Regions from separate parts of the Pseudomonas svalbardensis genome, predicted to be linked through region 1. Evidence: predicted binding sites of a transcription regulator. Region 1 holds the regulator's gene; each other region holds the start of a gene.

Region 1 (10,542 bases):
CCGGGCCATCGCACAGCAAGGTTGCAGCCAGGATCGGCAGGGCAGAGTTCTTTGCCCCGGAGATGCGGATTTCGCCATCAAGACGAACGCCACCGGTAATTATCAATTTATCCATAAGAATCTCGACGCCCTTGGGCTCAGGTGCGCTCGGCCCAGGCCGCGCTGCTGAAAAATTTCATAGTGACCGCATGGATGCTGCCATCGGTGATCCATGGGTTCAAATGGGCATAGATCTGCTGCTGACGCTTCACCGGGCTCAACGCCGCCAGTTCATCGCTAATCACGTTCAGCTGAAAGTTGCAGCCTTCGCCCTCGACTTCTACTAGGGTTCCTGGCAGCTTTCCTTCAAGGAAGCTCTTCACTTCTACGGCCTGCATGCTCAACCTCAATCGGCGCCCTGTGCGCGCGGGTCGGACATCATACAAAAAAGCCCCGCGCCTGCGAACCCCGCGAAGCAGGACTCTGACGGGGGGCTTCTTAATAGATGCGGTTAGGGATGCGCCAACAGCTCGGTCAATTCGCTGACCTGAGCGATTTCGCGCATGTCTTCTGGCATCCCGCGGATGCTCAACGCCTTGCCGGCCGCCTCTGCATCACGCATGAAGCACAGCAGCAGCGACAAGCCGACACTGCTGGACTTCAACACTGCCGAGCAATCGACCACCAGTACAGCGGCCTTGCTGGATTTGATCAGTGCCTGCCCCTGCTTGCGCAAACCGGGGCCAGTGCGGTAATCCAGCATGCCGCTAAGCGTCAGCTCGCCGGATTCGCTCATGCGAATGGCCGACACACTCATTGAGCTTGCGTCTCGGTTGTTTGCTTCTGACTGGCTTCCTTGGCTTTGGCGACTTCCCCGGCCCAACCATTGATGGTCTTGTCCAGGTCATTGCCATTGCGCTGCATCGCATCAGCGAACTGATCACGGAACAGCTTGCCGATGTTAATGCCGTTAATGATCACGTTGCGCAGTTTCCACTCGCCATTGATCTTTTCGAGTGTGTAAGAGACAGGATAAATCGAGCCGTTGCTGCCTTTGAGCGTCATGGCGACGCTTGTACGATCTCCCGACTCATCCTTGGCAGGGTCGACGACGATCCCCTGATTGTTGTATTCGAGCAAAGCGTTGCCATAGAACTGGAACAGACCCTTTTTGAAGTTTTCTTCAAAGGTCTTCATTTGCGCAGGCGTGGCTTTGCGCGAGTATTTGACCGTCATGATGCTCTTGGAAATGCCCTCGGCATCCACAACAGGTCCGACGATGCTGTCCAGCGCGGCATAAAAGTCTTTCGGATCCTGCTTGTACTTCTCTTTATTGGTCGCCAGATCGGCAAGTAACCGATTGGTGGTGTCCTGTACCAGTTCGTGCGCGGAAGGCGCCGCCACAGCGTTAGCCATCAAAGGCAGGGCCGAGAGTAATACCAACAGGCCACGTCGCAAGGTAGAGATCATTCAAAAGCTCCTCATTTGGCGTCTTTACTAACGGTATTGAGCAGAAATTTACCGATCAGGTCTTCGAGTACCAGCGACGACTGCGTGTCGTGGATGGTTGAACCATCCTTGAGCAAGGTTTCTTCCCCGCCCACGCTGATGCCGATGTACTTCTCGCCCAACAGGCCAGCGGTCAGGATAGATGCAGTGGAGTCAGTCGGCAGGTTATCTACGCGTTTTTCCAGCTGCATGGTCACTCGACCAGTGAAACTGTCGCGGTCCAGATCGATCGCCGTGACCTTGCCAATGGTCACACCGGCCATGGTCACTTTAGCTCTGACAGTCAAACCGGCGATATTGTCGAAATACGCATAAGTTTTATAAGTATCGGTGGTTGTGCTCGGGGACAGGCCACTCACCCGCAACGCCAGCAACAGCAAAGCCAGGATGCCAGCCAGCAAGAAAAGGCCGACACCGATTTCCAGGGTGCGGTTTTGCATCAGAAATCTCCAAACATCAAGGCGGTCAGAATAAAGTCCAGGCCGAGTACAGCCAAAGAGGCATACACCACGGTCTTGGTAGTGGCACGACTGATCCCCTCGGAAGTGGGCTCGCAGTCATAGCCTTGAAATACGGCGATCCAGGTCACGACAAAGGCGAAAACGATGCTTTTGATGATGCCGTTGAGCACATCGTCAGCAAAGGTCACGCTGTTCTGCATGTTGGACCAGTAGGAACCTTCATAGACACCCAGCCAGTCGACGGCCACCCACGAACCACCCCAGATTCCCACCACGCTGAAGATCATCGCCAGCACCGGCAGGGAAATGAAGCCGGCCCACAGGCGCGGGGCAATGATGTACTTGAGCGGGTCGACACCAATCATTTCCAGACTGGACAACTGCTCGGTGGATTTCATGTTGCCGATTTCGGCAGTCAATGCCGAACCGGCGCGCCCGGCGAACAGCAATGCCGTGACCACGGGGCCCAGTTCGCGCAACAGCGTCAGCGCAACCATCTGGCCGACCGCCTGCTCCGAACCGTAGCTGGATAGAATATTAAAGCCTTGCAGCGCCAGCACCATGCCGATGAATACCCCGGAGACCACGATGATCACCAGGGACATCACGCCCACTGAATGCAGTTGCTTGATCAGCAGGCCAAAACCGCCACCAATGCCACCACGGCCGAGCAAGGCATGAAACAGGAATATCGCCGAACGGCCAAACACCCCCAGCACGTCAATGCCAGAGTGGCCGAACCGGCGAACCCGCTCTATTAGTGAAATCTTGCGCATCAACGCTTCCCCAGAAGATCTGCGCGGTAATCCGTCGCTGGAAAGTGATAGGCGACCGGACCGTCCGGCTCGCCTGTCATGAATTGACGGATGCGTGGCTCCTGCGAGTTCATCAGTTCCTCGGGAGTGCCCTGCCCCAACACCTGACCTTCGCCGACGACATAGATGTAATCGGCGATGCTCGCGGTCTCAGCCAGGTCGTGGGAGACCACGATACTGGTGATGCCCAGCGCATCGTTGAGCAGGCGGATCAGGCGCACCAGCACACCCATGGCGATGGGGTCCTGGCCGACAAAGGGCTCGTCATACATGAGGATTTGCGGGTCGAGGGCAATCGCCCGGGCCAGAGCGACACGACGCTTCATGCCGCCGGACAACTCGTCAGGCATCAGGTCGATGGCGCCACGCAAGCCCACGGCCTGCAATTTGAGCAGGACAATGTCCCGGATCATTTCTTCCGGCAGTTCGGTATGAACGCGTAGCGGAAAGGCGACGTTCTCGAACACATCGAGATCGGTGAACAGTGCACCACTCTGAAAAAGCACGCCCATGTGCTTGCGCGCATCGAATAGATCACTGCGCGACAGCTTCGGCAGGTTCTGCCCGTTGACCCAGACTTCGCCTTTGGTAGGCCGCAACTGTGCGCCCATCAGCCGCAACAGCGTAGTCTTGCCACACCCGGAAGGCCCCATGATGCCGGTGACCTTGCCGCGCGGGATACGTATATCGACGTTATTGAAAATGCTGCGCGCACCGCGCTTGAAGGTCAGTCCCTTCAGCTCGACCGCGTAGGCTTTATCGGCACTCATCTAAACTCCTTGCGATGCAGCCTCTCACTCGGACGCCTGACTTTCTGACGAAAGCACATACCTCCCGGCAGGCCGAACTGGCCGCGAACTATATCACTGCAAAGGCCAAGCGCCCAAGGCCCAAGCCGGGCCATGTTCAGTAACATGACGGGGTAAAAGCTTCTATTTAGGGGTATTCGGTAACAGGGAATGACAAAGCGCGACGAACTTGCGTGAGGGTTTCGATCATTACCGTTATAATCGCCGCCTTTTCATCAGGCTATACGATTTCTGACATGAGCCAATCCAGCGACCTGATTCAATCAGCACAACGCACCATCCGCCTCGAACTGGAAGCCGTACAAGGCTTGTTGCCCCGTATCGACGCAGATTTCGTACGCGCTTGCGAGATGATTCTGGCCAGCAAAGGGCGCGTGGTCGTAGTCGGCATGGGCAAATCGGGGCACGTCGGCAACAAGATCGCCGCCACCCTGGCCAGCACCGGCACCACGGCCTTTTTCGTGCACCCGGCCGAAGCCAGCCACGGCGATATGGGCATGATCACCCGCGACGACATCATCCTGGCGCTGTCAAATTCCGGCTCCACCAATGAAATCGTCACCCTGCTGCCGCTGATCAAGCGCCTGGGCATTCAATTGATCAGCATGACCGGCAACCCTGATTCACCGCTGGCGAAGGCTGCTGAGGTCAACCTCAACGTTCACGTCGAGCACGAAGCCTGCCCACTCAACCTGGCACCGACCTCGTCGACCACTGCCGCGCTGGTCATGGGCGACGCCCTGGCCGTTGCGCTACTGGAAGCCCGCGGTTTTACCGCTGAAGATTTCGCCTTTTCCCACCCCGGTGGCGCGCTTGGCCGACGCCTGCTGCTGAAAGTGGAAAACGTCATGCACGCCGGCGCAGAACTGCCCCAGGTGCAACGTGGCACGCTACTCAAGGACGCCTTGATGGAAATGACCCGCAAGGGCCTGGGCATGACCGCGATTGTGGAGCCCGATGGCAAACTCGCCGGGATCTTCACCGACGGCGATTTGCGTCGCACTCTGGACCGCACCATCGATATCCATCACGCGACCATCGACGAGGTCATGACCGTTCACGGCAAGACCGCCCGTCCCGAGATGCTCGCGGCCGAGGCTCTGAAAATCATGGAAGACCATCGAATCAACGCGCTGGTGGTGGTGGACAAGGAGGACCGTCCGATCGGCGCCTTCAACCTGTCCGATCTGCTGCGCGCAGGAGTAATGTGATGAGCACCGACCTGCTGCAACGCGGCAAGAACATCAAACTGGCGGTTTTTGACGTCGATGGCGTACTGACCGACGGACGCCTGTACTTCCTCGAAGACGGCAGCGAATTCAAGACGTTCAACACCCTCGACGGCCAAGGCATCAAGATGTTGATGGCAGCCGGCGTGCAGACCGCTATCATCAGCGGCCGCAAGACCCCGGTGGTCGAACGACGAGCGAAGAACCTCGGCATTCCACACGTGTACCAGGGGCGCGAAGACAAACTGGTGGTACTCGACGAGCTTCTTGCCCAACTCAACCTAAGCTATGAGCAAGTCGCCTATCTCGGCGACGACCTGCCGGACCTGCCGGTGATTCGCCGCGTCGGCCTTGGCATGGCGGTGGCAAACGCTGCCAGTTTCGTCCGTGAACACGCCCACGGCATCACCCAGGCCCGCGGTGGCGAGGGTGCCGCTCGCGAATTCTGCGAATTGATCCTGCGCGCGCAGGGCCGCCTTGATGCGGCAAACGCCGCGTACCTGTGAGCCAACTATGCTGAGCAAAAAGATTCGCAAATTCCTGGTGTTTGGCTGCATCGCAGCGATATTCGCGGCGGTCGGCTACTGGAACATCAGCCCGGAACGCTTCCTCGACCAGCCGGTGGCAAAGATCGATGAAACCGCGATCGACTATTACGCGATCAAAGCCCACAGCGTGCAGTACCTGCCTGACGGCAAACTGCAATACGAAATGACGTCCGACAAGGTTGAACACCTGAAAGCCACCGAAGTGACGCTGTTGACCAATCCCGACCTGAACATGTTCCGCGGCACCGAGTTTCCGTGGCATATCCAGAGCGAGCACGGCGAAGTGAATTCCGACGGAACTCAGGTCGAACTGATTGACTCGGTGCGCATCACGCGCTTCGACGAGAAAAACCGCAAGACCCTGATTACCACCACCCGCATGACAGTGTTCCCGCATCAGCAATATGCGCAGACCGAGCAACCCGTTAGAATCGACGGCGCTGGTGGTGTGTCGACTGGCAAGGGAATGAAAGCGTATTTGAAAGAAAGCAGGATACACCTGCTATCGAACGTAAGAGGACAGTATGAGGCTCGTTAAAACCCTCCCTATTTTGCTCGGTCTGAGCGCAGCACTGGGAAGCGTGAGCGCCTGGGCTCTGCCGAACGATCAAGAGCAGCCTATCCGCATCCAGGCCGACGATGCCCAACTGGACGACAAGAATGGTATTGCCACCTATAAAGGTGACGTGATCATTACCCAGGGCTCGATGATTGTTAAAGGCAATACTGTAACCATCACCCGCACCCCGGCCGGCGACATCGACGTGGTGACTTCGGTGGGCAATCTGGCCTACTTCGAGCAGATGCAGACGGCTGGCGACACCAAGCCGGTTCAGGGCTACGGAGTGACCATCCAGTACCACGCCTCGCAAAACCGCGTCGTATTGATCGATCGTGCCAAAGTCATCGACAAGGACAACAACGTCACCCAAGGCGAGAAAATCGTCTACGACACGGTTAAAAAGCTTGCGAGCGCCGGTCGCGCGACGGGCAACAAGGTCACCGAGTCGCGTCCGCGCATCGACATGGTGATCCAGCCGAAGAAGAAAACCGACGAGCAAAAGGCCCAGTAATGGCAACTCTGAAAGCTCAGCATCTGGCCAAGAGCTACAAGAGCCGCCAGGTCGTGCGTGACGTCAGCCTGTCGATCGACAGCGGTCAGATCGTCGGCCTGCTGGGTCCCAACGGCGCCGGCAAGACCACCTGCTTTTACATGATTGTCGGCCTGGTACAGGCCGACCAGGGCCGCGTACTGATTGACGACCTGGATGTCAGCCACCAGCCCATGCACGGTCGTGCGAAGGCCGGTATCGGCTATCTTCCGCAAGAAGCCTCGATCTTCCGCAAACTCTCGGTAGCCGACAACATCATGGCGATCCTCGAGACCCGCAAGGAACTCGACAAGGCCGGTCGTCGCAAAGAGCTGGAAAGCCTGCTGCAGGAATTCCATATCAGCCACATCCGCGACAACCTCGGGATGAGTCTGTCCGGTGGTGAACGCCGCCGCGTGGAAATCGCCCGGGCACTCGCTACCAACCCGAAATTCATCCTGCTCGACGAACCATTCGCCGGCGTGGACCCGATTTCGGTGGGCGATATCAAACAGATCATCTATCACCTCAAGGCCAAGGGCATTGGCGTGCTGATCACTGACCACAACGTCCGTGAAACCCTGGATATCTGCGAAACCGCCTACATCGTCAACGATGGCCAACTGATCGCCGAAGGTGACTCTGCCACCATCCTGGCCAACGACCTGGTCAAGGAAGTGTATCTGGGCCATGAGTTCCGCCTGTAAGCACTGAGGTGTCTGGCTGGTTGCTCGGGCGCTTGTCTCGATAAAAAATCAACATTTTTTTATTGTTACAGCGCTCTAGGCAAACGCTGCAGTTTCGGGCATATAATTTGCTTATGTTTGGCGCTCCGGCGCCCTGTAGTGGATGGCGCATGTGCGCCGGCGAATAAGGTGTTAAGCCCCTGCCATGAAACCATCGCTAGTCTTGAGAATGGGCCAGCAGCTGACGATGACACCGCAGCTGCAACAGGCCATCCGCCTGCTCCAATTGTCGACCCTGGACCTGCAACAGGAAATCCAGGAGGCCCTGGAGTCCAATCCGATGCTCGAACGCCAGGAAGAAGGCGACGACTTCGATAACGCCGACCCCTTGGCCGACAAAGCCGAACAGCCACCCAACGCCGATGTTTCGGAACCCTCCTACCAGGAAACCGCTCCGACGGTGGACAACCTCGAGGAAGGCGACTGGAACGAGCGGATTCCCAACGAACTGCCCGTCGACACCGCGTGGGAAGACGTCTACCAGACCAGCGCCAGCAGCCTGCCGAGTAACGATGACGACGAGTGGGATTTCACCACCCGTACATCGGCCGGCGAAAGCCTGCAAAGCCACTTGCTGTGGCAACTGAACCTGGCACCGATGTCCGACACTGATCGCCTGATTGCCGTGACCCTGATCGACTGCATCAACAATCAGGGTTACCTGGACGAAACTCTCGAGGAGATTCTCGAAGCCTTCGATCCGGAACTGGACATCGAACTGGACGAAATCGAAGCCGTCCTGCACCGCATCCAGCAATTCGAACCCGCTGGCATCGGCGCCCGTAATCTGGGCGAATGCCTGCTGCTGCAATTGCGTCAGTTGTCCGCCAAGACGCCTTGGCTGGTCGAGGCCAAACGCCTGGTCACCGATTACATCGACCTGCTCGGCAGCCGCGACTACAGCCAGCTGATGCGTCGCATGAAGCTCAAGGAAGATGAACTGCGCCAAGTGATTGAATTGGTCCAGAGCCTCAACCCGCGCCCAGGCTCGCAAATCGAGTCCAGCGAAGCCGAATACGTCGTTCCCGACGTGATCGTACGCAAGGACAACGAGCGCTGGCTGGTGGAACTGAACCAGGAATCCGTGCCGCGCCTGCGGGTCAATGCTCAATACGCCGGTTTCGTGCGCCGCGCCGACACCAGCGCCGACAACACCTTCATGCGCAATCAGTTGCAAGAGGCCCGCTGGTTCATCAAGAGCCTGCAAAGCCGCAACGAAACCCTGATGAAAGTAGCCACTCAGATCGTCGAGCATCAGCGCGGTTTTCTTGAATACGGCGACGAAGCCATGAAACCGCTGGTCCTGCATGACATCGCCGAAGCGGTGGGCATGCACGAGTCGACGATTTCTCGGGTGACCACGCAAAAGTTCATGCATACCCCTCGGGGTATATATGAACTGAAATACTTTTTCTCGAGCCACGTCAGCACCTCAGAGGGCGGTGAATGCTCGTCCACGGCGATCCGCGCGATCATCAAAAAACTGGTTGCCGCGGAAAATCAGAAAAAGCCGTTGAGTGACAGCAAGATCGCTGGTTTACTGGAGGCACAAGGCATTCAGGTGGCTCGCCGCACCGTCGCCAAGTACCGCGAATCCCTCGGGATCGCGCCTTCGAGCGAACGCAAGCGGTTGATGTAGAGCCACGCCACAGCGTTCCAGTGGCAGGCATTTCTGCCTGCCGCTTTATGCACTGGCAACGAAGGAGAGCTGTATGCAAGTCAACATCAGTGGACACCAACTGGAAGTGACCGAACCTCTTCGCACCTACATCGGCGAAAAACTCGAACGATTAGAGAGGCATTTCGACAAGATCACCAACGTGCAAGTCACGATGACGGTCGAAAAGCTCAAGCAGAAAATCGAAGCCACGCTGCATATTCCCGGCAATGAAGTGGTCGCAAACGCGGAGCATACCGATATGTACGCGGCGATCGACGCACTGACCGACAAGCTGGATAAACAACTCAAAAAGCATAAGGAAAAGACCCAAAGCCTCCTCCAGGGCGCGACCGGTCGTTAACACTCCCAACCCATGATCCGACTTGAAAGCATCCTGACCCCCGGCCGTTCCCTCGTGAACGTGCCGGGCGGCAGTAAAAAGAAAGCCCTCGAGCAAATTGCCAACCTTATCCACAAAGAAGTGCCGGATCTGGAGATGCAAGATGTCTTCGAGGCTCTGATTGCCCGTGAAAAACTTGGCTCAACCGGTTTTGGCAACGGCATCGCCATTCCCCACTGCCGCCTGAAGGGCTGCACCTCGCCCATCAGTGCCCTGATGCACCTTGATGCACCCATCGATTTCGACGCCATCGACGGCGCCCCGGTTGACCTGCTGTTCGTTCTGCTGGTCCCGGAAGCCGCTACCGATGCGCACCTGGAGTTACTGCGCCAGATCGCCAGCATGCTCGACCGCAAGGAAGTGCGCGAAAAACTGCGCAGCGCCCCGAGCAATGAAGCCTTGTATCAGGTTGTCCTGGACGAGCAAAACGGTCATTAATCATGCGCTTGATCATCGTCAGTGGCCGCTCCGGCTCAGGTAAAAGTACCGCACTCGATGTTCTCGAGGACAACGGCTACTACTGCATCGACAACCTGCCCGCCGGCCTGCTGCCGGAACTGGCCGAACGCGCGTTGATTCACACCGAGCTGGCGCAACCGCTGGTTGCCGTATCGATCGATGCGCGTAACTTGCCGAGTCACTTGTCGCGGTTTCCCGAACTGCTGGAAGAAGTACGCAGCCGGCATATACAGTGTGATGTGCTTTATCTGGACGCCGACGAAGAAACCTTGCTCAAACGCTTCTCGGAAACCCGCCGTCGCCACCCGCTGAGCAATGCCAATCGCTCGCTGGCCGAGGCCATCAACGATGAGACCGCCCTGCTCGGGCCGATTGCCGACCTCGCCGATCTCAAAGTAAACACCACCAACCTGAACCTGTATCAGCTGCGGGATACCATCAAGCTCCGCCTGCTGAACCAGCCGGAACCCGGTACGGCGTTCCTGGTGGAGTCTTTCGGCTTCAAGCGTGGCATGCCGGTGGACGCTGACCTGGTGTTCGACGTGCGCTGCCTGCCGAACCCTTACTGGAAGCCAGAGTTGCGCGATCAATCCGGGCTCGACCAACCGGTTGCCGAGTACCTGGCGGCACAGCCGGACGTCGAAGAGATGTTCCAGGACATCTCCACCTACTTGTTCAAGTGGCTACCACGCTTTGCCGCCAGCAACCGCGCTTATGTCACCATTGCCATTGGCTGCACCGGCGGCCATCACCGCTCAGTCTACCTGACCGAACGTCTAGGCCAGGCCCTGCAAAAAACCCTGAAGAACGTCCAGGTTCGCCACCGCGACCTCAGC
Region 2 (10,542 bases), 1.3 Mb from region 1:
CACGTTGTATTGCAATCAGCGGGAATTTTCAGAGTTGGAACATGGCGACCAACTGTTCAGCGTGGTCGCCCGGGAAATCGTCGAGCAGCGCCGTGAAACCGAACGCTATCGCTGCTACATCACCGACCTGGACCTGTCGGGCCTGCTCGGTGATGGTCAGAGTTCAAGCATTTTGTATTTGCGCTACAAGGCTGACCTGGAGCGCGCATTGAACGAGGCGCTCGAGCAGGTCTGAGGGGTTTATTCCGGAAAGTGGCCACCCTCGGCCGGCTGCGATTCGACTTCCAGCAGGGTCAGTTTCAGTGTCTTGCCGCCCGGTGCCGGCCAGTCGATGTGCTGACCAACCTTGAGACCGAGCAGTGCGCTGCCCACCGGCGCCAGAATGGAAATCTTGCCTTCGTCGGCATTGGCATCCTTCGGATAAACCAGCGTCAGGTGATAGTCCTTGCCGCTGCCTTCTTCGCGGCAATGCACACGGGAATTCATGGTCACGACATCGGCGGGTACTTCATCGTGACCGACCAGGGTATCGGCGCGATCCAGTTCGGTTTGCAGCGCGATAACGCCCGGCAGCGTGTCATCCAGGCTGTCGATCAGGCGCTCCAGACGTTGCACGTCCAGACGGGTAAGGGTGATGGAAGGTGCGGTCATGATTTGGGCAGACTCCTTTCTTCTGCACAGAAAAAGCAAAACCCCGCCAGAAAAAGGCGGGGTTTTCACGAGCCTCGATGAGTTGAGGCGTACCCGGACACTATCACAGCTCAACAAATATACAAGTCGGGGGCGACGACACACTTTTGTAGCAGCTGGCGAAGCCTGCGTTCGGCTCGGGCCGCGTTCGGACGCAGCAGTCGTGAAACCAGGCTATCAGGTGTTTCAGGAATACCGAGTATTCAGGGTTTACGACTGCTGCGCCCGAGCGCGGCCCGAGCCGAACGCAGGCTTCGCCAGCTGCAGGTCGCGTAAAGGCTTCAGGTGGCGGTCTTGCGCTGGACTGCCTGGGCGCAGATAACGCGGCGCCGATCGTCATCGGCCGAGCGCCATTCGCGGATGTCTTCGACATGGCGAAAACACCCAAGGCAGACCTTCTGCTCATCCAGCCGACACACACCGCTGCATGGCGAAGCCACCGCCGGGCTGACATTGCTGTAGAGCGGTTTGGGCGGACGAACGCGCGCAGGCTGGGTCACGATCTCACAGACCTTCGAAATCGAGTTCGGCGTCAGCTTGCTGCTTGACGATGCGCTCGAGCATCTCGCCGAGTTGTTCGTCGCTCTTGTCACACATCCAGCGCTTGCTCTCTTCGTCGTAATCGAAGTGGAACCCGCCGGACACGGCCGCCAGCCACAGCTGCCGCAGCGGTTCCTGACGGCTGAAAATCAACTGGCTGCCGTTTTCGAACTTGACGGTGAGCACACCGGCCGAGCTCTCCAGATCGATATCCAGGTCACACTCGTCAAAAATATCCTCCAGCGTCTGCTGGGTGGCATCGACCAGATCGTGGAAACGGGCTTCAGTCAAACTCATTGCGGGAACCTCAAAAAGTGTCTACTCACGCTCAAGCGCCGCAAGATACGGGCGAGCCCCGGTGATTGCAAAGGATAACGACCAAGCGTCGATATCGATATGGTAAGCGCTGTACCTGTGGGAGCGAGCCTGCTCGCGAAGAGGCCGGCACATTCAACATCGTTGTTGGCTGACACATCGTCTTCGTCGGAACGCCGCCCGGAGCCGGCTCGCTCCCACAATGGAATGCACCTGGCTGGCCGGCATCAGGCGAAGCCCCGCCGGACGGGAGCCCCGTCGCATAGGCAAGCTGCCGGGTGGCCGGTATACTCCGGCGCAATTAATGCATTTTCAAGGATTTCGCCATGAAGCGCCTGATCTCTTCCCTTGCTGCGCTCGCTTCGCTCGTCGCTTTTGTGAGCTTATTATCGGCCTGTGGTCAAAAAGGCCCGCTGTACCTGCCCGATGACAGCCAGGACCCTGCAGAGCAGGCCAAGTCGTCGCAAAAACAACCTGCATCCAAATCGCACAAGCACGACGTCTACTAAGGGAACGCCATGGACGCTTTTAACTACCGTGGCGGGGAGCTGTTCGCGGAAGGTGTTGCCCTGTCCGCCATCGCTCAACGCTTTGGCACACCGACCTACGTCTACTCCCGCGCCCACATCGAAGCCCAGTACCTGGCTTTTGCCGATGCACTGGCCGGCATGCCGCACCTGGTCTGCTTTGCGGTCAAGGCCAACTCCAACCTGGGTGTACTGAATGTCCTGGCGCGTCTGGGCGCCGGTTTCGACATCGTCTCCCGTGGTGAGCTGGAACGCGTACTGGCCGCTGGCGGCAGCGCCGACAAGATCGTCTTCTCCGGTGTCGGCAAGACCCGTGACGACATGCGTCGCGCCCTGGAAGTCGGCGTGCACTGCTTTAACGTCGAATCCACCGATGAGCTGGAACGCCTGCAAGTGGTCGCCGCCGAGCTGGGCGTTCGCGCGCCGATCTCGCTACGCGTGAACCCGGATGTCGACGCTGGCACCCACCCGTACATTTCCACCGGTCTTAAAGAGAACAAGTTCGGCATCGCCATCACCGACGCCGAAGACGTGTACATCCGCGCCGCCCAACTGCCAAACCTGGAAGTGGTCGGTGTCGATTGCCACATCGGTTCGCAACTGACCACCCTGCCGCCCTTCATCGACGCCCTCGACCGCCTGCTGGGCCTGGTCGACCGCCTCGGCGATTGCGGCATTTACCTGCGCCACATCGATCTCGGTGGTGGTTTGGGCGTGCGTTATCGCGATGAAGAGCCGCCATTGGCTTCCGACTACATCAAAGCCGTGCGCGAGCGTCTTGACGGTCGTGACCTGGCGCTGGTGTTCGAGCCGGGCCGCTTTATCGTCGCCAACGCCGGCGTGTTGCTGACCCAGGTCGAGTACCTCAAGCACACCGAGCACAAAGACTTCGCCATCGTCGACGCAGCCATGAATGACCTGATCCGCCCGGCGCTGTATCAAGCCTGGATGGACGTCACCGCCGTGCGCCCGCGCAATTCCGCTGCCCGTGCCTACGACATCGTCGGGCCGATCTGCGAGACCGGCGACTTCCTGGCCAAGGATCGTGAGCTGGCCCTGGAAGAAGGTGACCTGCTGGCGGTGCATTCGGCCGGTGCCTATGGGTTTGTCATGAGTTCCAACTACAACACCCGCGGCCGTGCCGCTGAAGTGTTGGTGGACGGTGATCAGGCATTTGAAGTGCGTCGCCGTGAGACGGTAGCCGAGTTGTTTGCTGGCGAAAGCCTGCTGCCGGAGTAAAACCATGCTGCTGCGTTTTACCAAGATGCACGGCCTGGGCAATGACTTCATGGTCCTCGACCTGGTCAGCCAGCATGCGCACATCCTGCCCAAACACGCCAAGCAATGGGGCGATCGGCATACGGGTATCGGTTTCGATCAGTTGCTGATCGTCGAAGCGCCAAGCAACCCGGACGTGGATTTCCGCTACCGGATTTTCAACGCCGACGGCTCCGAAGTGGAACAGTGCGGCAACGGTGCGCGCTGTTTCGCACGTTTCGTGCTCGACAAACGCCTGACCGCGAAGCGGCAGATCCGCGTCGAGACCAAAAGCGGCATCATCGAACTGGATATCCGCAGCGACGGGCAGATCGGTGTCAACATGGGCGCACCGCGCCTGGTACCGGCCGACATTCCGTTCGACGCGCCGGAACAGGCCCTGAGTTATCAGGTTGACGTCGACGGCACTGCAGTCGAACTGGCCGCCGTGTCCATGGGCAACCCCCATGCCGTGCTGCGGGTCAGCGATATCAACAACGCACCGGTGCATGAACTGGGGCCTAAAATCGAAAACCATCCGCGCTTTCCGGCGCGGGTCAATGTCGGTTTTCTCCAGGTCATCGACCGGAACCGCGCGCAGCTGCGCGTCTGGGAACGCGGGGCCGGGGAAACCCAGGCTTGCGGAACCGGCGCTTGCGCTGCCGCAGTGGCCGCGATCAGCCAGGGGTGGATGGATTCGCCGCTATTGATCGACCTGCCCGGCGGGCGCCTGTCCATTGAATGGGCAGGCCCTGGCCAACCGGTCATGATGACCGGCCCGGCAGTGCGCGTTTATGAAGGACAAGTGCGTCTTTGAGAGAGTCGAATCCATGAAAGATAAGCCCCAGGTTCCCGCCCTACAGCCCGACGAATCCCCTTCCGAAAGCCTTGAGGCGGCGGCGATTGCCGCGTACCTGGAGGCTCATCCGGATTTCTTCGTCGAGCATGAAGAACTGCTCGCAACCTTGCGCATTCCGCACCAGCGCGGCGACACCATTTCGCTGGTCGAACGCCAGATGACCATCCTGCGCGACCGCAATATCGAGTTGCGTCATCGCCTCTCGCACTTGATGGACGTGGCCCGCGACAACGACCGCCTTTTCGACAAGACCCGCCGCCTGATTCTCGCGCTGATGGACGCCACCAGCCTGGAAGACGTGGTGATCAGCGTCGAAGACAGTCTGCGCCAGGACTTCCAGGTGCCCTTCGTCAGCCTGATCCTGCTGGGTGACAACCCGATGCCGGTGGGCCGCTGGGTGACCCATGCCGATGCGCAAACGGCCATCGGCGGCTTGCTCTCGGAAGACAAAAGCGTCAGCGGCAGCCTGCGTGAACACGAACTGGACTTCCTGTTCGGCGAAGAACAGCGCAAGCAGATCGGTTCCACCGCCGTCGTCGCCATCAGCTACCAAGGCATCCACGGCGTCCTGGCCATCGCCAGCCGCGACCCGCAGCACTACAAGAGCTCGGTGGGCACGCTGTTCCTCAGCTACATCGCCGAAGTCATGGGCCGCGTGCTGCCACGGGTCAACACCTCCCTGCGCTCGGTACGCTGATCGTGGAACGGCAACTGGACGCTTACTGCGAACACCTGCGCAGTGAGCGGCAGGTGTCGCCTCACACGCTGTACGCCTACCGTCGCGACCTCGACAAAGTGCTGGGCTGGTGCGTCAAACAGAACATCAGCAGTTGGGCCGCCCTGGACATCCAGCGCCTGCGCAGCCTGATCGCACGCCTGCATTCACAGGGTCAATCGTCCCGTAGCCTGGCGCGGCTGCTGTCGGCGGTGCGTGGGCTCTATCATTATTTGAACCGCGAAGGCCTCTGCGACCACGACCCGGCCAACGGCCTGGCACCGCCGAAGGGCGAACGACGCCTGCCGAAAACCCTCGACACCGACCGCGCACTGCAACTGCTTGAGGGCGCAGTGGAGGATGATTTCCTGGCGCGTCGGGATCAGGCAATTCTGGAGCTGTTCTATTCCTCGGGTTTGCGGCTGTCGGAACTGACCGGGCTCAATCTGGATCAGCTGGACCTGGCCGACGGCATGGTTCAAGTGCTCGGCAAGGGCAGCAAGACTCGACTGCTGCCGGTCGGCAAAAAAGCTCGCGAAGCACTGGAGTTGTGGCTGCCGCTGCGGGCCATGACCAACCCTGCGGACGACGCGGTGTTTGTCAGCCAGCAAGGCCGGCGCCTCGGCCCACGGGCGATTCAGGTGCGGGTTAAAGCCGCTGGCGAGCGCGAGCTGGGACAGAACCTGCATCCGCACATGCTACGACACTCCTTCGCCAGCCATTTGCTGGAATCCTCCCAGGACTTGCGGGCGGTTCAAGAATTGCTCGGTCACGCGGACATCAAAACCACCCAGATCTACACCCACCTGGACTTCCAGCACCTGGCGACGGTTTACGACAGCGCCCATCCAAGGGCCAAACGCATCAAAGGCGATGAGTCATGAGAATTCAGTTGATCACCTTCGACCTCGACGACACCCTGTGGGATACCGCCCCGGTGATCGTCAGCGCCGAAGCCGTATTGCGTGAATGGCTGACCGAGCAAGCACCGAATCTGGGCGCCGTGCCGGTGGAGCATTTGTGGGCGATTCGCGAGCGGATCCTGAGCAACGAACCAAGTCTCAAGCATCGCATCAGCGCCCTGCGTCGCCGAGTCTTGTTCCACGCACTGGAAGAGGCCGGTTACGACCAGGGTCAGGCCGCAGACCTGGCCGATCAGAGTTTTGAGGTATTTCTGCATGCCCGGCATCAACTGGAAATTTTCCCGGACGTGCAACCGACCCTGGAGACTCTGGCCAATCACTACGCCCTCGGCGTGGTCACCAACGGCAACGCCGATGTGCGCCGCTTAGGGCTGGCGGATTACTTCAAGTTTGCCTTGTGCGCCGAAGACATCGGCATCGGCAAGCCGGATGCGCGACTGTTTCATGAGGCGTTGCAGCGTGGTGGTGCGACGGCCGAGACGGCCGTGCATATCGGCGATCATCCAGGTGACGACATTGCCGGCGCCCAGCAGGCGGGATTGCGGGCGATCTGGTTTAACCCGGCGGGCAAAGTTTGGGAAGCCGAGAAGGCACCGGATGCCGAGATTCGCAGCCTGAGCGAGTTGCCGGCATTGTTGGCCCTCTGGAACGCCCAACACTGATCCTGAGATCACCGATATTCCCCTTGTGGGAGTGAGCCTGCTCGCGATAGCGGAGTGACATTCAGTATTTATATTGCCTGACACATCGCTATCGCGAGCAGGCTCACTCCCACAGGGGATCGACGCAGGCCCAAGATTTTTATTTCACCCATGAAAAAGCCCGCAGCGACGGCGGGCTTTTTCAGCAAGCAAGCTGCAGGCGCTTAGATAGGCCGGCTACCGTACTTGTTGTCAGGCTTCTTGGGAGGATCGGCGACCACATTGGCCTCCACTTCCTGCACCTTTCCGCCTTTGGAGAGAAACTCCTCCATGGCGCGTGCCAGAGCGTCACGCTCTTTGTTCTTGGCTTCAACGCTCGGCAGCTCATCGACCGATACCGCTGCCTTGGCCTTGCCTTTGGCGGTCGGAACGGGCGCTTCACCGCCATCGTCGTCAGCAACGTCTTCCGCTGCAGTTTCCAGACCTTCTTCGGTTTCGTCGTCGCCTACTTCGAGGTCGTCGTTTTCCAGATCATCGTCGCTCATGTTCTACCTCATGACTTGCGAAAAGCAGATTAGTTATAGCCCAGCTTTGCCGTCTGTCGACGGCTGCTGGAAAAAATTCAACCGCCATTGGTGACCAACGGCTTATGCCCCTTCACCGTGCACGGTGGCGAGGACTTTACGGGCACCGCCATAATCACGGTGCTCGCCCAGATAAACGCCTTGCCAGGTTCCCAGCGCCAGTCGGCCTGCCGAAATCGGCAAACTGAGCTGACAGCCAAGTACGCTGGCCTTGAAGTGCGCCGGGAGGTCGTCCAGGCCTTCGTCGTTATGCTCATAGCCGTCTGTTCCTTGTGGGATCAGACGATTAAAAAATCGTTCGAAGTCGCGACGTACCGCCGGATCGGCGTTCTCGTTGATGGTCAACGACGCCGAGGTATGCTGCAGCCACAAATGCAACAGACCGACCCGACATGCCTTGATTTCAGGCAGGCCGGCGAGTAACTCGTCCGTTACCAGATGAAAGCCCCGGGGCCTCGCCCGCAGGGTAATCAGAGTCTGTTGCCACATACAGTTCTCCGCACGTTCGGGGCGCATTCTAGCGCGCTCTGGGAAAAAACAAAGGCCCTAATATTCCTTCAATCATGTAAGCCATTGGCCGCAGAAAAACGCTCGTCGTAAACGCCACTAAACGTGTACGAAAAAACCTTTCAGCAGTTCCTTCACTGACAAACTCCAGACAAAAAAATGCCCGGCAAGCCGGGCAAGTTTTTTGTGCGCGTACTTACAAGTTGTAGCCGCGTTCGTTGTGAAGCGCCAAATCGATGCCGACCGCCTCTTCTTCCTCAGTGATGCGCAGACCCATGACGGCGTCCAGGACCTTGAGGATGATGTAGGTGACGATCGCGGTGTAGATCACCGTGAAGCCCACGCCTTTCAACTGAATCCAGACTTGTGCACCGATGTCGGTGACAGTGCCGAAGCCACCCAGGGCCGGTGCAGCGAAGACACCGGTCAGGATCGCACCGAGGATACCGCCGATACCGTGCACACCGAAGGCGTCCAGGGAGTCGTCATAACCGAGTTTGCGTTTCAGAGTGGTGGCGCAGAAGAAGCACACCACGCCGGCTGCCAGGCCGATGACCAGAGCACCCATCGGGCCTACGGTGCCAGCGGCTGGTGTGATTGCAACCAGACCGGCCACAACACCCGAAGCGATACCCAGAGCACTTGGTTTGCCGTGAGTGACCCACTCGGCGAACATCCAACCCAATGCAGCGGCGGCGGTTGCGATCTGGGTCACCAGCATCGCCATACCCGCAGTGCCGTTGGCCGCAGCAGCAGAACCGGCGTTGAAGCCGAACCAGCCGACCCACAGCATGGCGGCACCCATCAGGGTGTAACCGAGGTTGTGCGGCGCCATCGGGGTGGTCGGGAAGCCTTTGCGTTTGCCCAGTACCAGGCAGGCAATCAGACCGGCCACACCGGCGTTGATGTGCACCACGGTGCCGCCGGCGAAGTCCAGCACGCCCCAGTCCCACATCAGGCCGCCGTTACCGGACCAGACCATGTGCGCAATCGGTGCATAAACCAGGGTGAACCAGACGCCCATGAAGATCAGCATCGCGGAGAACTTCATCCGCTCGGCGAAGGCACCGACGATCAGCGCAGGGGTGATGATGGCAAAGGTCATCTGGAAGGTGATGAACACCGCCTCAGGGAACAACGCCGCGGGACCGGTCAGGCTCGATGGCGTGACACCGGCGAGGAAAGCCTTGCCCATGCCGCCGAAGAATGAGTTGAAGTTGACGACGCCCTGTTCCATGCCGGTGGTGTCGAACGCGATGCTGTAGCCATAAATGACCCACAGGATGCTGATCAGGCCGGTAATGGCAAAGCACTGCATCATCACGGAAAGAATGTTTTTGGAGCGAACCATGCCGCCGTAGAACAGCGCGAGGCCGGGAATGGTCATGAACAGCACGAGGGCTGTCGAGGTCATCATCCAGGCGGTGTCGCCGGAGTTGAGGACTGGGGCTGCCACTTCGTCTGCCGCCACAACCAGGCCGGGCATTACGAGGGACAACAGGGCTCCTAGCCCTGCGAATTTACGCAGAGTCATATTGTTTTCTCCTGGGGCGTTGGGTGTGTGGCGGCTTAGATTGCGTCGGTATCGGTTTCGCCGGTACGGATGCGAATCGCCTGTTCCAGATTAACCACGAAGATCTTGCCGTCACCGATCTTGCCGGTGTTGGCAGCCTTGGTTATCGCCTCGATAACCCGGTCAAGATCCTTGTCGTCAATGGCGACATCGATCTTCACCTTTGGCAGGAAATCGACCACGTATTCCGCGCCGCGGTACAGCTCGGTGTGACCCTTCTGCCGACCGAAGCCTTTGACTTCAGTAACGGTAATGCCCTGCACGCCGATCTCGGACAGCGACTCGCGTACGTCGTCCAGTTTGAACGGCTTGATGATGGCAGTGACTAGCTTCATGAAAACTCTCTCCCGAATTGGTGGACTTGCCCCAGGAAAACAAACCCGACTCAAGTCTAAGCGCAGTGCCTGGCTTTGTAACGCATCGTCGGCCTTACCTGCCCGTCCGACGCCTGCTAACCACTCCGCACGAAACACTTCCCCCGTTCCGCTTGGCGCACTGCATTCGTCACAGCGACTGCATCAGTGCATGGGTCACTACCGACTAAGCAGAAAGCTTGCCATCTCGCCAAAACCCACTGATTTCAAGCCTTTGGCCGCTGCTGAAAGCGGCTTCGCGCACATGGCCCGACGGATACGCACAACAACAGTGCGTAGCCGTCCGTCCCCATGCGCGAAAAGCGTGCACCCCTGACGGCGAGATTGACTATAGACGCTGCGTGATACACTGCCCGCCATTGTTGACAGGACATTTCCCATGCTCGCGCCCAAAGACTTCCTCGATGCCCTGAGCGGCACCGCCTCCCGCCTCTTCAGCGGCGACACCCCACTGCCGAAAAGCGAAATCGAAAGCCAGTTCAAGGCTCTGTTGCAGAGCGGCTTCAGCAAGCTGGATCTGGTGAGCCGGGAAGAATTCGATAGCCAGATGGTCGTGCTGGCACGGACCCGGGCACGATTGGAGAGCCTTGAGGCGAAGGTGGCGGAACTTGAAGCGAAGCTGAATCCACCAGTCGAGTAACACCGCAGATCCCACGGTGAAACCCAATCCACTGTGGGAGCGAGCCTGCTCGCGATAAGGTCGGAACGACCTTCAGATTCAACCGTAGGAGCTGCCGAAGGCTGCGATCTTTTGATCTTTAAGCGCTCAAAAATCCAAGCACCTTCCTACAACAAAACCACCGCCGTCCGATTGCGTCGTAAGACCTCCAGTTCCTATGCTCATCCCCAGCTGAATGTTCAGCTCTGGGTTTGGCGACCCGGAAGACCCCGACGCACCGCGACCACATTCGACCGGGGAATTTGTTCCCATCTCGAATTATGGCGGCTATGCGTGGGAGACCTTCGGGTCTGCCGGTTTTCGGGCGTCACCGGTTCGCCAACCCGCGCATGGCTGCCACCCTTTTCGTTTGGCGACG
Region 3 (10,542 bases), 810 kb from region 1:
GTGCCGAACTTCGACTTGCCGAGCTGCCAGACAGCATTTTCGCCCATCCAGGTCGCGGTGGCAGCATCGCCGAACAGCATGGTGGTGTTGCGGTCTTCCGGGTCGACAATCTTCGAGTACGGATCAGCCGTCACCAGCAGGCCATTTTTCAGCCCCGTCGCTTCCATGAACCCCTTGAGGGCATAGATGCCGTAAACGTAACCGGAACAGCCCAGGGAGATATCAAAAGCGGCGACATGGGTTGGCAGACCCAGTTTGTCCTGAACGATCGCAGCGGTATGCGGCAGGCCTTCCTCGTCACCGTTCTGGGTGACAACGATCAAGCAATCGATGGATTCACGCTTGAGTTCAGGGCTGGCGGCGAATAGTGCATTGACTGCTTCGACGCACAGATCCGAAGTTTCCTGATCGGCACCCTTGCGCGGCAAAAACGCCGAGCCGATCTTGCCAAGGATAAAGGTTTCGTCCTTGTCGAACTTTGCACCCTGGGCGTAGTTGTCAACCCCGGCTGCCGGCACATAACTCGCTATATTTTTTATGCCAATCATTATGGCTTCCCAATAATAAACAGCTGAATATCGCCGCTCGCTGAATCGAGGGCGTCTACAGTCAGGGCTCAGCCCCCAGAGGAGGCAACGTCGGGACTCAAGGATCACCTTGAACAGACCCACCACCTTCACCGCCCGCAGACAGGATACAGTGAAGATGCGCGTTTTGACTGGCGGGTCACTCAGAGATCAGTGCTTTATTTGATTTTGTGGCACAAGCCCTGCTCCGCCCCAACCTGCCTCACTAAAAAAATGCAAAAAAAAAGCCAGCCCTCTATGACAGGGACTGGCCGCGAGCGGTCAAGACCGACTCAAAGCTTGTTGAACAGGCCCAACTGGGAAATCTTCGAGAACGCCAATTGGGCCGCCTGCAGCATGGTTTGCTGCAAGGTCAGGCGAGTCAGCACTTCCGCTGGATCGGTGTTCTTGATTCCGTTCTGCGTTGAATCGTTGATCAGGCTAGTGCTCTGGTTTTGTTCGGCCTGCATATCCATTACGTTACCCCGGGCACCGATAGCGCCACGGGCCAGGTCGACCTGATTCTTGGCGTTGCCCAGGTTGGCAAGGGCCGAAGCCACGGTGTCTTCCAGAAAGCGCTGCGCGGTCGGATTGCCCTGGGTCGGCGAGTTAAGCGCCTGACGCAGCTGACTGATGGTATCCAGCACGTTCTGGGTCTGGTGTGTATTGACCGCGATGTCGAACTGATCACCCGTGGCGGGTGCGCCGCCACTGAGGGTAAAGCTGACACCGGCCGCCGTCGCCACACCCGCCGCCACAGCCCCGGAGGTTACCGGTGTGCTACTGCTGGTCAACGGACGGGCGTACAGGTCAAAGGTCGTCGGGCTGGTGAATTTCAGAACCGCCCCGCCTTCAGGGAAAAAGCTCTGATAATCCGCAGCATTGGTCACCGAAGTCTGGCTCACCAAAGCTGTCGATCCGTTGCTCGGCGCACGGTTGCTGACGAAGCTGTCCGGCTTGGCCGTCAACTGGAAACTGTGACCGGCGATCACCGCGTCGGCGTTGGTGGCGTTGTCACCGGCCTGGAAAGTGATATCCAGTTTAAAGGTCACACCACGGAAGTTGACGTCGGAGCCGCCCTTGGCATTTGGGTCAAACACCCCGCCCTGACTAGCCTCGGCGGTCACGTCATTCCCCAAGGCATCCGTGATCGAAAACTGGGTGCTGCTGGTGAAGGCCAGGGTATACGGCTGACCACTGCGGAAACTTGCATCGAAAGCCGGGCCGGAACTCACCAGGCCTGGCGACAAGGCCACACGCCCGTCATTGACGGCCGGCGCGGTCATGGTGGTCGAACTTCGGGCGGCATTGATCGCCTGCTGGAAAACATCCCAACCGGTATCGTTAAGACCCAGCGACATCGAGTCACCGATCTTCAATTGCAGCTGCGTCTGGTCACCCTGATAGCTGTAGGTACCGTCGCTGTTGCGTGCAAAAGGCTGAGTATTGTTGCTTGCGCCGGAAAAAATGTACTTGCCGTTGGCATCCTTGCTGTTCATCAGGCTCAGCAGTTGATCTTCAGCCTGACCGAGTTCTGCCGCAATGGATTTACGGTCGTCGTCGTTCAACGAACCGCCACCGGCACGTACCGCCAACTCGCTGACTTTTTGCAGCACGTTGTTGATGCTGTCCAGCACGCTTTCTTCCTGGGCCTGAGCAGTGTTCAACGCGCTGATGTTGGTTGTGTACTGACCCAGCATTGCCTTTTGCTGATCAAGTTGCAGCAGGCGGGCCGCACCGACCGGATCATCCGCCGCGGTCTCAAGCTTCACGCCGCTGCTGGCCTGCTCGGCCGTCTTGATCGCGTTGTTGAAGTTGCGCTGATAGTTGGCAGCCGTCGTCGCATAGTACTGTGCAGTAGAAATACGCATGTTTTACGGCTCCTTAAAGGGCGTTGATCAGAGTGCTGAAAATTTCCTGCGCAGTCTTGATGATCTGCGAAGAAGCCGAGTAGTACTGCTGGTATTTGATCAGGTTGCCAGTCTCTTCATCGAGGTCGACACCCGACAGCGAGTCGCGAGAATCCCGGGCCTGGGTCAGGATGGTTCCGGTGGCAGTGGCATCCAGTTGACCCTGCTTGGTCATGGAGCCGACCGACGAAACCAGACCACCATAAGCATCGGTAAAACTCACGCCAGGACTGGTGGCATTCGCGCCGACCGTGGCCTTGGTTTGCAGGCCGAGCAACGCCTGGGCGTTGCGATTGTCAGTGCTGCTGGCAGCCGTCATCGAAATATTGAAACTGTCGTCCTTGGCAGGGCTGCCACTGACGGTCATCGCCACGCTGAACGTTTTGGCAACGCCCCCGACGTCTGTGTAAGGCACGGAAATATTCAGATTGTTGTTCTGGCCAGGCACGATGCTGCCAGTGCCGATGCTGGCGCCCTTGGCGTCGAACACTTGGTAGGCGGTGGTGCTGGTCATGAGCAGGCGAACCGGCATCGATGCCTTGACCGCCGTCTGTACTTCCAGGCGCTGGGCCGGATCGTAGATGTCCAGGACTGTGCTCAGAACCGGCTGACTGACAGCACCGGTGCCGTCATTGCCCGAGGCCTTGGTGGACGTCAGCGGAGCGGCCGTGGCCAAGGTTTTACTGTCGGTCATGACGGTCGTCATGTCCGCGGCAGAACTGCGCGTCGGGGTAATCTTGAAGGTGTCGCCGGCATTCACCGGGCCAGCGTTGAGGCTCAGGCTGAAGCCGTCGATGACCGGTGCAGGGGTAGCGCCCAGCGTGAAACTGCCCATGTCGGTATTGTCCGACAGACGACGCACGCTGTAGCCCGTGGCGCTGGTGAAGGTCACCTGGTAATCGCTGGCCGCCAGCTTGCTGGTGTCTTTGATGCTGACGTTGAGGTTGCCGGACGCCGGGGCGTTACTGCCATTGGCGATACTGCGCTGGCTGATGGCCTTTAGACTATTGATGTCGTTAAACAACGCCGAGCCGAAATTACCGTTCTGATCCAGCCCCTGCCCCAACTGTTTGTTGACCTGATCGGCCACCACCATGGCGATGCGACCCAGGCCGTTGACGGCTGGCGTCAGCACGTCGTCGCGGTAACGCAACAGGCCGCCCATCTCGCCGCCGCTGACCCGGGAAGTGATATCAATCGTCGAACTGCCGCGATCCATGATGATCGAGGACCGGGTAGGGTCATTCTTGTCAGCCGCCACGCGCAACGTATTGGCCGTATCACCGATGACCAGCGGCTGACCGCTGCCCAGATAAATATCCAGTCTGCCGTTGGTTTCGGTGACCTGCGTGCCCACCAGCTCGGAGAGCTGGCGAACAGTCTCGTTGCGCTGGTCCAGCAGGTCGTTGGGCATGCCACCCGAACTACTGACCTCGCTGATTTTCTTGTTGTAGGCCGCAACAGTCGCCGCCAGCTTATTGACCTGCTCAGCCATCGAGCCCAGCTGATCGTTGATGTACGTGCCTTGCTGATTCAGTTGCTGGGAGATGGCATTGAAACGACTGCTCAACCCCTGAGCATTGGTCAACAACGCTTGACGTGCAGTGCTGTCATTGGAGTTGGCGGACAGCGTTTGCAACGACGAGAAGAACGATTGCAGCGTTTTGGTTATACCGGTGCCACTGTCCGACAACAGCTTGTCCACTTGCGTGGCTTGCCCCAGATACGCTTGCGCATCGCTGTTGAGCGAAGTGGTGGTCTGCAGTTGTGCGTCAAGGTAGCTGTTGTACACCCGACGTACATCAGCCAGGGTCGTGCCGGTACCGATGTAGACATTGCCGAATTGCTGCGAGGCTTTGGTGCCCTGCACGGTCTGCTGGCGCGAGTAACCCGCGGTATCGACGTTGGCGATGTTGTTACCCGTAGTCATCAACGACGATTGGCTGGCTGACAGCCCCGACATCCCGATGTTGAGCAAACTCATGGTTCAGACCTTATAGCAATGCCTATAAAGGCGTGGTGGTAGCGCCCGCCGCAGCGTAGTTCTGGTAACTCGTCATCTGCTTGGCTATCTGCGAAATCTTGCTTGCGTAGTCCGGGTCGGTTGCGTAACCGGCCTTCTGCAACTCGCGCACAAACTGTTCTGGGTTATCGGCCGACTTCACAACATCTTGATAGCGATTGTTGGTTTGCAGCAGCGTCACAAGGTCATGGAAGCTGTCCTTGTAAGAGTCATAGGAACGGAACTGCGCCGTCTCCTTGACCATCTCACCATTCCTGAATTCGCTGGTGATCGCGCGCGCCGATTCGCCTTTCCAACTGCTGCTGGCCTTGATGCCGAACAGGTTGTGACTGCTGCTGCCATCCTGGGCGCGCATGACCGATTTGCCCCAACCGGTTTCCAGGGCGGCCTGTGCCACCAGGTAACGCGGATCGACACCAATGCGTTCGGCGGCCTCTTTGGCCATTGGCAGCATGGTGTTGACGAATTCGTCGGCGGAACTGAACGCTTTCTTCGCCGGTGCCAGCGGTATTTGCGCCATGGCACGACCATAAACCTGCAGACGCCCGCTGGATGTCGCATCCGCTTGCGAAGCCAGCCAATCGCCGTTGTACAGGGGGCCGGAACCGGTCTTGGTGCTCTGCGGCATTTGGATGTTGTTCTGCGCCGTCGTGACGGTCGCGGCAGTGGTCGATGCCGACGGCACCAGCCCTGCGAGCAAGCGGTCGGCCAGTTTCGGCGGCAGCGCCAGGCGTCGCTGATTGATCAGCGCCATATCATTGCGATGAGTGCCCTCGCCCGCACTGGCCGACGACTTCACCGAGCGCGAAGCCCACAACGGACGCTCGCCATTGAGGCGCGACAGCGGCCCGTTGGTGGCGACCGTACCGGCGCCAATCGGGGTTTCCACGGCGGCTTTCGCGGCCGCTTGTTTGGCGGCTGACGCAGCAGCGGCCTCGCCCGGGGCCAGCGGTTTGTTCTTCGACATCTGACGCATCAGCACGTCAGCCAGACCAATACCACCGCCCTCACGGGACATGGAAACGGCCAACTGCTGGTCGTACATTTCCTGGTATTGCTTGGCTGCCGGCGTGTTGAGCGGATTGTCCTGGCCCAGCGCGTCGGTGGCCGAGCGCATGGACTTGAGCATTTCACCGAGGAACAGCGACTCGAATTCCTGCGCAACCTTGCGCATGTTCGCGTCACTGTCCTTGTCGCCGACCTTGAGCTGGTTCAAGCGATTGAGGTCCGAATAGGAACCCGAATCGTTGCTGCTGACCCCCAATCCGCCCTTGCGCATATCCATGGTCGCCGTCCTCAGATCACGATCAGGTCGGCTTGCAACGCGCCGGCCTGTTTCAGTGCTTCGAGGATGGCCATCAAGTCACCCGGTGCCGCGCCGACCTGGTTCACCGCACGCACGATTTCGTCGAGGGTGGTGCCCGGGCCGAACTTGAACATCGGCTTGGCTTCCTGCTGGGCGTTGACCCGCGAGCGCGGCACGACCGCCGTCTGCCCATTGGACAGAGGGCCGGGCTGGCTGACGATCGGGTCTTCGGTGATGGTCACGGTCAAGCTGCCGTGGGTCACGGCGGCCGGGGAAACCTTGACGTTCTGGCCGATCACGATGGTGCCGGTCCGCGAATTGATGATGACTTTCGCCACCGCCTGACCCGGGTCGACTTCAAGGTTCTCGATGATCGACAAATAGTCGACGCGCTGACTCGGATCGAGTGGCGCACTGACGCGAATCGAACCGCCGTCGATGGCCTGGGCAACGCCAGGGCCGAGCATATTGTTGATCTTGTCGACGATGCGCTTGGCCGTGGTGAAGTCCGAACGGTTGAGGTTCAGCGTCAGGCTGTTGCCCTGGTTGAAACCGCTCGGCACCGAACGCTCAACCGATGCACCGCCCGGGATACGACCGGCCGACGGAACGTTGACGGTGATCTTCGAACCATCGCGACCTTCGGCATCGAAACCGCCGACCACCAGATTGCCCTGAGCGATCGCGTAGACGTTGCCGTCGATACCCTTGAGCGGCGTCAGCAGCAAGGTGCCACCGCGCAGGCTCTTGGAGTTACCGATGGACGCTACGGTAATGTCGACCTGCTGACCCGGCTTGGCGAACGCTGGCAAATCAGCACTGATCGACACTGCCGCGACGTTCTTCAACTGCACGTTGCCCGAACCCGCCGGCACCTTGATGCCGAACTGCGAGAGCATGTTGTTGAAGGTCTGTAGGGTGAACGGGGTTTGCGTCGTCTGGTCGCCGGTACCGTTAAGTCCGACCACCAGGCCGTAGCCGATCAATTGGTTGGAACGCACGCCGGAAATACTGGCGATATCCTTCAGCCGCTCGGCTTGAGCGTTGAACGCTGCGGACAGCAACAGGGCGGCCACCATCAGGTGTTTGAAGTTCAACGTAGCCACCTAGAAAGGGAACAGCGGGCTGAGGAAGAAACGGTCGAACCAGCCTGGCTGACTCGCATCGGCAAACGCACCGGTGCCCGAATAGGTGATCCGCGCATCGGCGACGCGGGTCGACGAAACGGTGTTGTCGGTGGCGATGTCATCGGCGCGAACGAGCCCGGCAATCCGCACCAGCTCATCACCGGTGTTGAGGGTCAGCCACTTCTCGCCGCGCACGGCGATGATGCCGTTGGGCAACACATCAGCGACGGTCACGGTGATCGAACCGGTCAGGCTGTTGCTCTGGCCGGACTTGCTGTCGCCCTTGGTTGCGCGGTCACCTTCGTAACCGACATCCAGACTCAGGCTACCGCTGCCCACTGGGTCACTGGTGCTCAGGCCGCCACCGAAAAACGAGCTCAGGCCGATGTCGGTCTTGCTGTTCTTGGCGGTTTGCGAGTTAGCGTTCTTACTGGCCTGGGTGCGTTCGTTCAGGGTGATGGTGATGATGTCGCCCACCCGGAATGCCTTGCGGTCGCTGTACAGGTTCTGTTCAAAACCGGCCTGATAGATCGAGCCGTTATTGGCGGCAGCCGGCAACGGTGTGCGCGGCAACACCGGGGCGTAGTAAGGGTCATTGGGCTTGGGCGGCGGGGCAACGCAGCCCGCGAGCACGACGGCCCCACTCAGTGCCAGAACAGATACAAAGCGATTCATGACCCTACCTCACGGTGTTGCAGGCGACCTGATGGCCGCCTCATAGACTTGATTACAGATTCTGCGTTACGAACGAGAGCATCTGGTCGGCGGTGGAGATCACCTTGGAGTTCATCTCGTAAGCGCGCTGAGTGGTGATCATGTTGACCATCTCCTCAACGGTGCTGACGTTCGACGTTTCCAGGGTGTTCTGCAGCGTGGTGCCGAAACCGGCCAGGCCCGGGGTGCCGACTTGCGGCGCGCCGCTGGCAGCGGTTTCCAGGAACAGGTTGTTGCCCACGGCCTGAAGACCGGCCGGGTTGATGAAGTCGGCGGTTTGCAGGTTGCCGATCACCTGGGATGCCGGGTTGCCGGCAACGGTGATGGACACGGTGCCGTCGCGACCGACCGTGAAGGTCTGGGCATCGTTGGGGATGACAATGGTCGGTTCCAGGGCGAAGCCGCTGGCGTTGACGATCTGACCATTGGAATCCAGGTGGAACGTACCGTCACGGGTGTAGGACGTGGTGCCGTCCGGCTGCAGAATCTGGAAGAAACCGCGACCGTCGATGGCCATGTCCAACGGCTGCTCGGTGGTTTGCAGGCTGCCGGCGGTGAAGTTTTTCTGGGTGCCGACAATGCGCACACCGGTACCCAATTGCAGACCCGACGGCAGTTCACTGTCCTGGGTCGACTGGGCGCCTGGCTGGCGCTTGATCTGGTAGAGCAAGTCCTGGAACTCGGCGCGGTCACGTTTGAAACCCGTGGTCGACACGTTGGCCAGGTTGTTGGAAATGGTCGTCAGGTTGGTGTCCTGGGCGGACAGACCTGTTTTGGCAACCCATAGAGCCGGAAGCATTCGATTCTCCTCGTGCGCCTGTTTTACGGCGCGACGTTCTGATAATTAGCTGATCTGCAAGACCCGAGCCATGGCCTGGTCGTCTTCTTTGGCGGTGTTCATCATCTTGATGTGCAGTTCGAACTGCTTGGCCAGGGCCAGCACCGAAGTCATCTCTTCCACGGCGTTGACGTTGCTCGACTCGAGGAAACCGGACACCAGCTTGACCTTGGCATCGGCTTGCGCCGGCTTGCCGTCCTTGGTGTGGATCGAACCGTCCAGGCCTTTGGTCATGTTCTTGAAGTCAGGGTTGACCAGTTTGATGCGGTCGACTTCGGCCATCACGCGAGGACCTTCGCCCATCGCACGAATGCTGATAGTGCCGTCCTCTCCCACTTCGATTTGCTGCTCGGGCGGCACGGCAATCGGCCCGCCATTGCCCATCACCGGCATACCATTGCCGGCCCGCAGCACGCCCAGGGCGTCGACGTTCAGGCTGCCGGTGCGCACGTAGCTTTCGCCGCCGTCAGGGTTCTGCACGGCGATCCAGCCATTGCCTTGCACCGCGACATCGAGGTCACGACCGGTTTCCACCAATGCGCCCGGGGAGAAGTCGGTGGCCGGTCGTTCGGACAGGGCAAACGCACGCGCCGGAAAGCTGTCGCCGAACACCGGCATCGAACGAGCCTGCTCCAGGTCTTTCTGAAAACCGTTGGTGGAGATGTTCGCCAGGTTGTTCGCATGAGCCTTCTGCGCCAGTGCATTCTGGCTGGCGCCGGTCATTGCCACATAAAGGTACTTGTCCACACTCTTTCCTCTGCATGCCGGACGTTTGCCGCCCACCGCTGTACTGCTGAGCCATAAGCAATTTGCAGACCAACTTTTTTCTGGCGGCGCAGGGACCGGCAAACAAAGGACTTGAGGGATTCAGGAGGGATTGGAGGATTGTGTCGAAGACGAAAAACCGGCGGTGTTATGCCGCTTCGCGGCAAGTGCCGATCTCTTCGGCTCAACACCGACCTACAGGACTTATGCGCTACCGGGTTCTTTACCGACCTCATACTCTCGCAATTTATTGGCAATAGTCGTATGCGAAACCCCCAACCGCTTGCCCAGTTGCCGACTGCTCGGATGCTCGGAATACAAACGCTCCAGCACCGCTTTCTCGAAGCGCCCGACAATCTCGTCCAGCCCGCCCTCGAGCGAGAAATCGCCAAGTGGCTGACGCACGCCGTAGTCCGGCAGGCGAATATGTTCGGCCTTCACCGTGCCGCCCTCGCACAAGGAAACCGCCTGGAACAACACGTTCTCCAACTGCCGAACATTGCCCGGCCAGTGGTAATGACTGAGCCGCTCCATCGCCGCTGGCGCCAGTTTCGGCAGCGGGCAACCGATCTGCCGACTGGCCTGATCGAGGAAGTGTTCCACCAGCGGCGTCAGGCCATCGAGGCATTCGCGCAGTGGGGGGATGTGCAGCGAAAGCACGTTCAAACGGTGATACAAATCCTGGCGAAATTCACCCCGCGCGCACAACTCGGACAGGTCGACCTGCGTCGCGCAGATCACCCGCACATCCAGGTAAACCTCTTCATCACTGCCCACACGACGGAAGCAACCGTCCTGCAGGAAACGCAGCAATTTCACCTGCAAACGCGGGCTCATTTCCCCGACGCCATCGAGAAACAGCGTACCGCCCGCTGTCAGCTCCAGCAGCCCGAGCTTGCCTTCTGCCCTCGCCCCTGCGAAAGCGCCGGGACCGTAGCCGAACAACTCGGTCTCGGCCATCGACTCCGGCAGACCGGCGCAGTTGAGCGCCATCAACGGTGACTGCCCCCGCGGACTCGCCAGGTGGCAGGCTCGCGCCAGCAACTCTTTACCGGTGCCGGTTTCACCTTCTATCAATAGCGGCGCATCCAGCGGTGCCATGCGCCGGGCCTCGCGCACCACGGCGGCCATCACCTTCGAGCTTTGGAAAATGCTGTCGAAACCGCGCAGCTCCTGCTTGCGCACGTTATAGATGCGCTCACCGACCCGGTCGGCGCGGTGCAGCGTGAGTACCGCGCCGGCCATGGCTTCGCTGTCGTCATGCTCCGATTGCAATGGCGCGATGTCGGCGAG

The links. Region 1 encodes sigma-54, which starts transcription at its own class of promoters, with help from an activator protein. Its sites were predicted from a motif close to ANTGGCATNNANNTTGCTNT; they were not measured.
Region 2: glnK (P-II family nitrogen regulator) is a predicted target of sigma-54. The motif match lies at 9,673-9,692, and genes of this name have one in related genera.
Region 3: QFX16_RS08300 (flagellar basal body rod protein FlgF) is a predicted target of sigma-54. The motif match lies at 9,286-9,305, and genes of this name have one in related genera.

What each region holds. Positions count from the first base shown of each region.
Region 1 is NZ_CP125619.1:1,007,870-1,018,411, reverse strand. It holds gene murA (UDP-N-acetylglucosamine 1-carboxyvinyltransferase) at 1-115, opposite strand, end outside; gene QFX16_RS04425 (BolA family protein) at 138-377, opposite strand; gene QFX16_RS04420 (STAS domain-containing protein) at 491-796, opposite strand; gene QFX16_RS04415 (MlaC/ttg2D family ABC transporter substrate-binding protein) at 793-1,449, opposite strand; gene mlaD (outer membrane lipid asymmetry maintenance protein MlaD) at 1,461-1,928, opposite strand; gene mlaE (lipid asymmetry maintenance ABC transporter permease subunit MlaE) at 1,928-2,725, opposite strand; gene QFX16_RS04400 (ATP-binding cassette domain-containing protein) at 2,725-3,534, opposite strand; gene QFX16_RS04395 (KpsF/GutQ family sugar-phosphate isomerase) at 3,810-4,784, shown strand; gene QFX16_RS04390 (KdsC family phosphatase) at 4,784-5,308, shown strand; gene lptC (LPS export ABC transporter periplasmic protein LptC) at 5,316-5,888, shown strand; gene lptA (lipopolysaccharide transport periplasmic protein LptA) at 5,875-6,423, shown strand; gene lptB (LPS export ABC transporter ATP-binding protein) at 6,423-7,148, shown strand; gene QFX16_RS04370 (RNA polymerase factor sigma-54) at 7,333-8,826, shown strand; gene hpf (ribosome hibernation-promoting factor, HPF/YfiA family) at 8,900-9,208, shown strand; gene ptsN (PTS IIA-like nitrogen regulatory protein PtsN) at 9,221-9,685, shown strand; gene rapZ (RNase adapter RapZ) at 9,688-10,542, shown strand, end outside.
Region 2 is NZ_CP125619.1:6,083,355-6,093,896, forward strand. It holds gene QFX16_RS28190 (class I adenylate cyclase) at 1-235, shown strand, start outside; gene rnk (nucleoside diphosphate kinase regulator) at 241-651, opposite strand; gene QFX16_RS28200 (DUF1289 domain-containing protein) at 972-1,190, opposite strand; gene cyaY (iron donor protein CyaY) at 1,195-1,527, opposite strand; gene lptM (LPS translocon maturation chaperone LptM) at 1,872-2,054, shown strand; gene lysA (diaminopimelate decarboxylase) at 2,064-3,311, shown strand; gene dapF (diaminopimelate epimerase) at 3,316-4,146, shown strand; gene QFX16_RS28225 (DUF484 family protein) at 4,160-4,885, shown strand; gene xerC (tyrosine recombinase XerC) at 4,888-5,787, shown strand; gene QFX16_RS28235 (HAD family hydrolase) at 5,784-6,488, shown strand; gene sutA (dormancy-specific transcriptional regulator SutA) at 6,692-7,012, opposite strand; gene QFX16_RS28245 (secondary thiamine-phosphate synthase enzyme YjbQ) at 7,115-7,540, opposite strand; gene QFX16_RS28250 (ammonium transporter) at 7,755-9,092, opposite strand; gene glnK (P-II family nitrogen regulator) at 9,128-9,466, opposite strand; gene QFX16_RS28260 (accessory factor UbiK family protein) at 9,885-10,145, shown strand.
Region 3 is NZ_CP125619.1:1,820,934-1,831,475, reverse strand. It holds gene QFX16_RS08335 (ketoacyl-ACP synthase III) at 1-548, opposite strand, end outside; gene QFX16_RS08330 (flagellar hook-associated protein 3) at 860-2,437, opposite strand; gene flgK (flagellar hook-associated protein FlgK) at 2,451-4,460, opposite strand; gene flgJ (flagellar assembly peptidoglycan hydrolase FlgJ) at 4,483-5,784, opposite strand; gene QFX16_RS08315 (flagellar basal body P-ring protein FlgI) at 5,796-6,884, opposite strand; gene flgH (flagellar basal body L-ring protein FlgH) at 6,912-7,607, opposite strand; gene flgG (flagellar basal-body rod protein FlgG) at 7,660-8,445, opposite strand; gene QFX16_RS08300 (flagellar basal body rod protein FlgF) at 8,491-9,231, opposite strand; gene QFX16_RS08295 (sigma-54-dependent transcriptional regulator) at 9,454-10,542, opposite strand, start outside.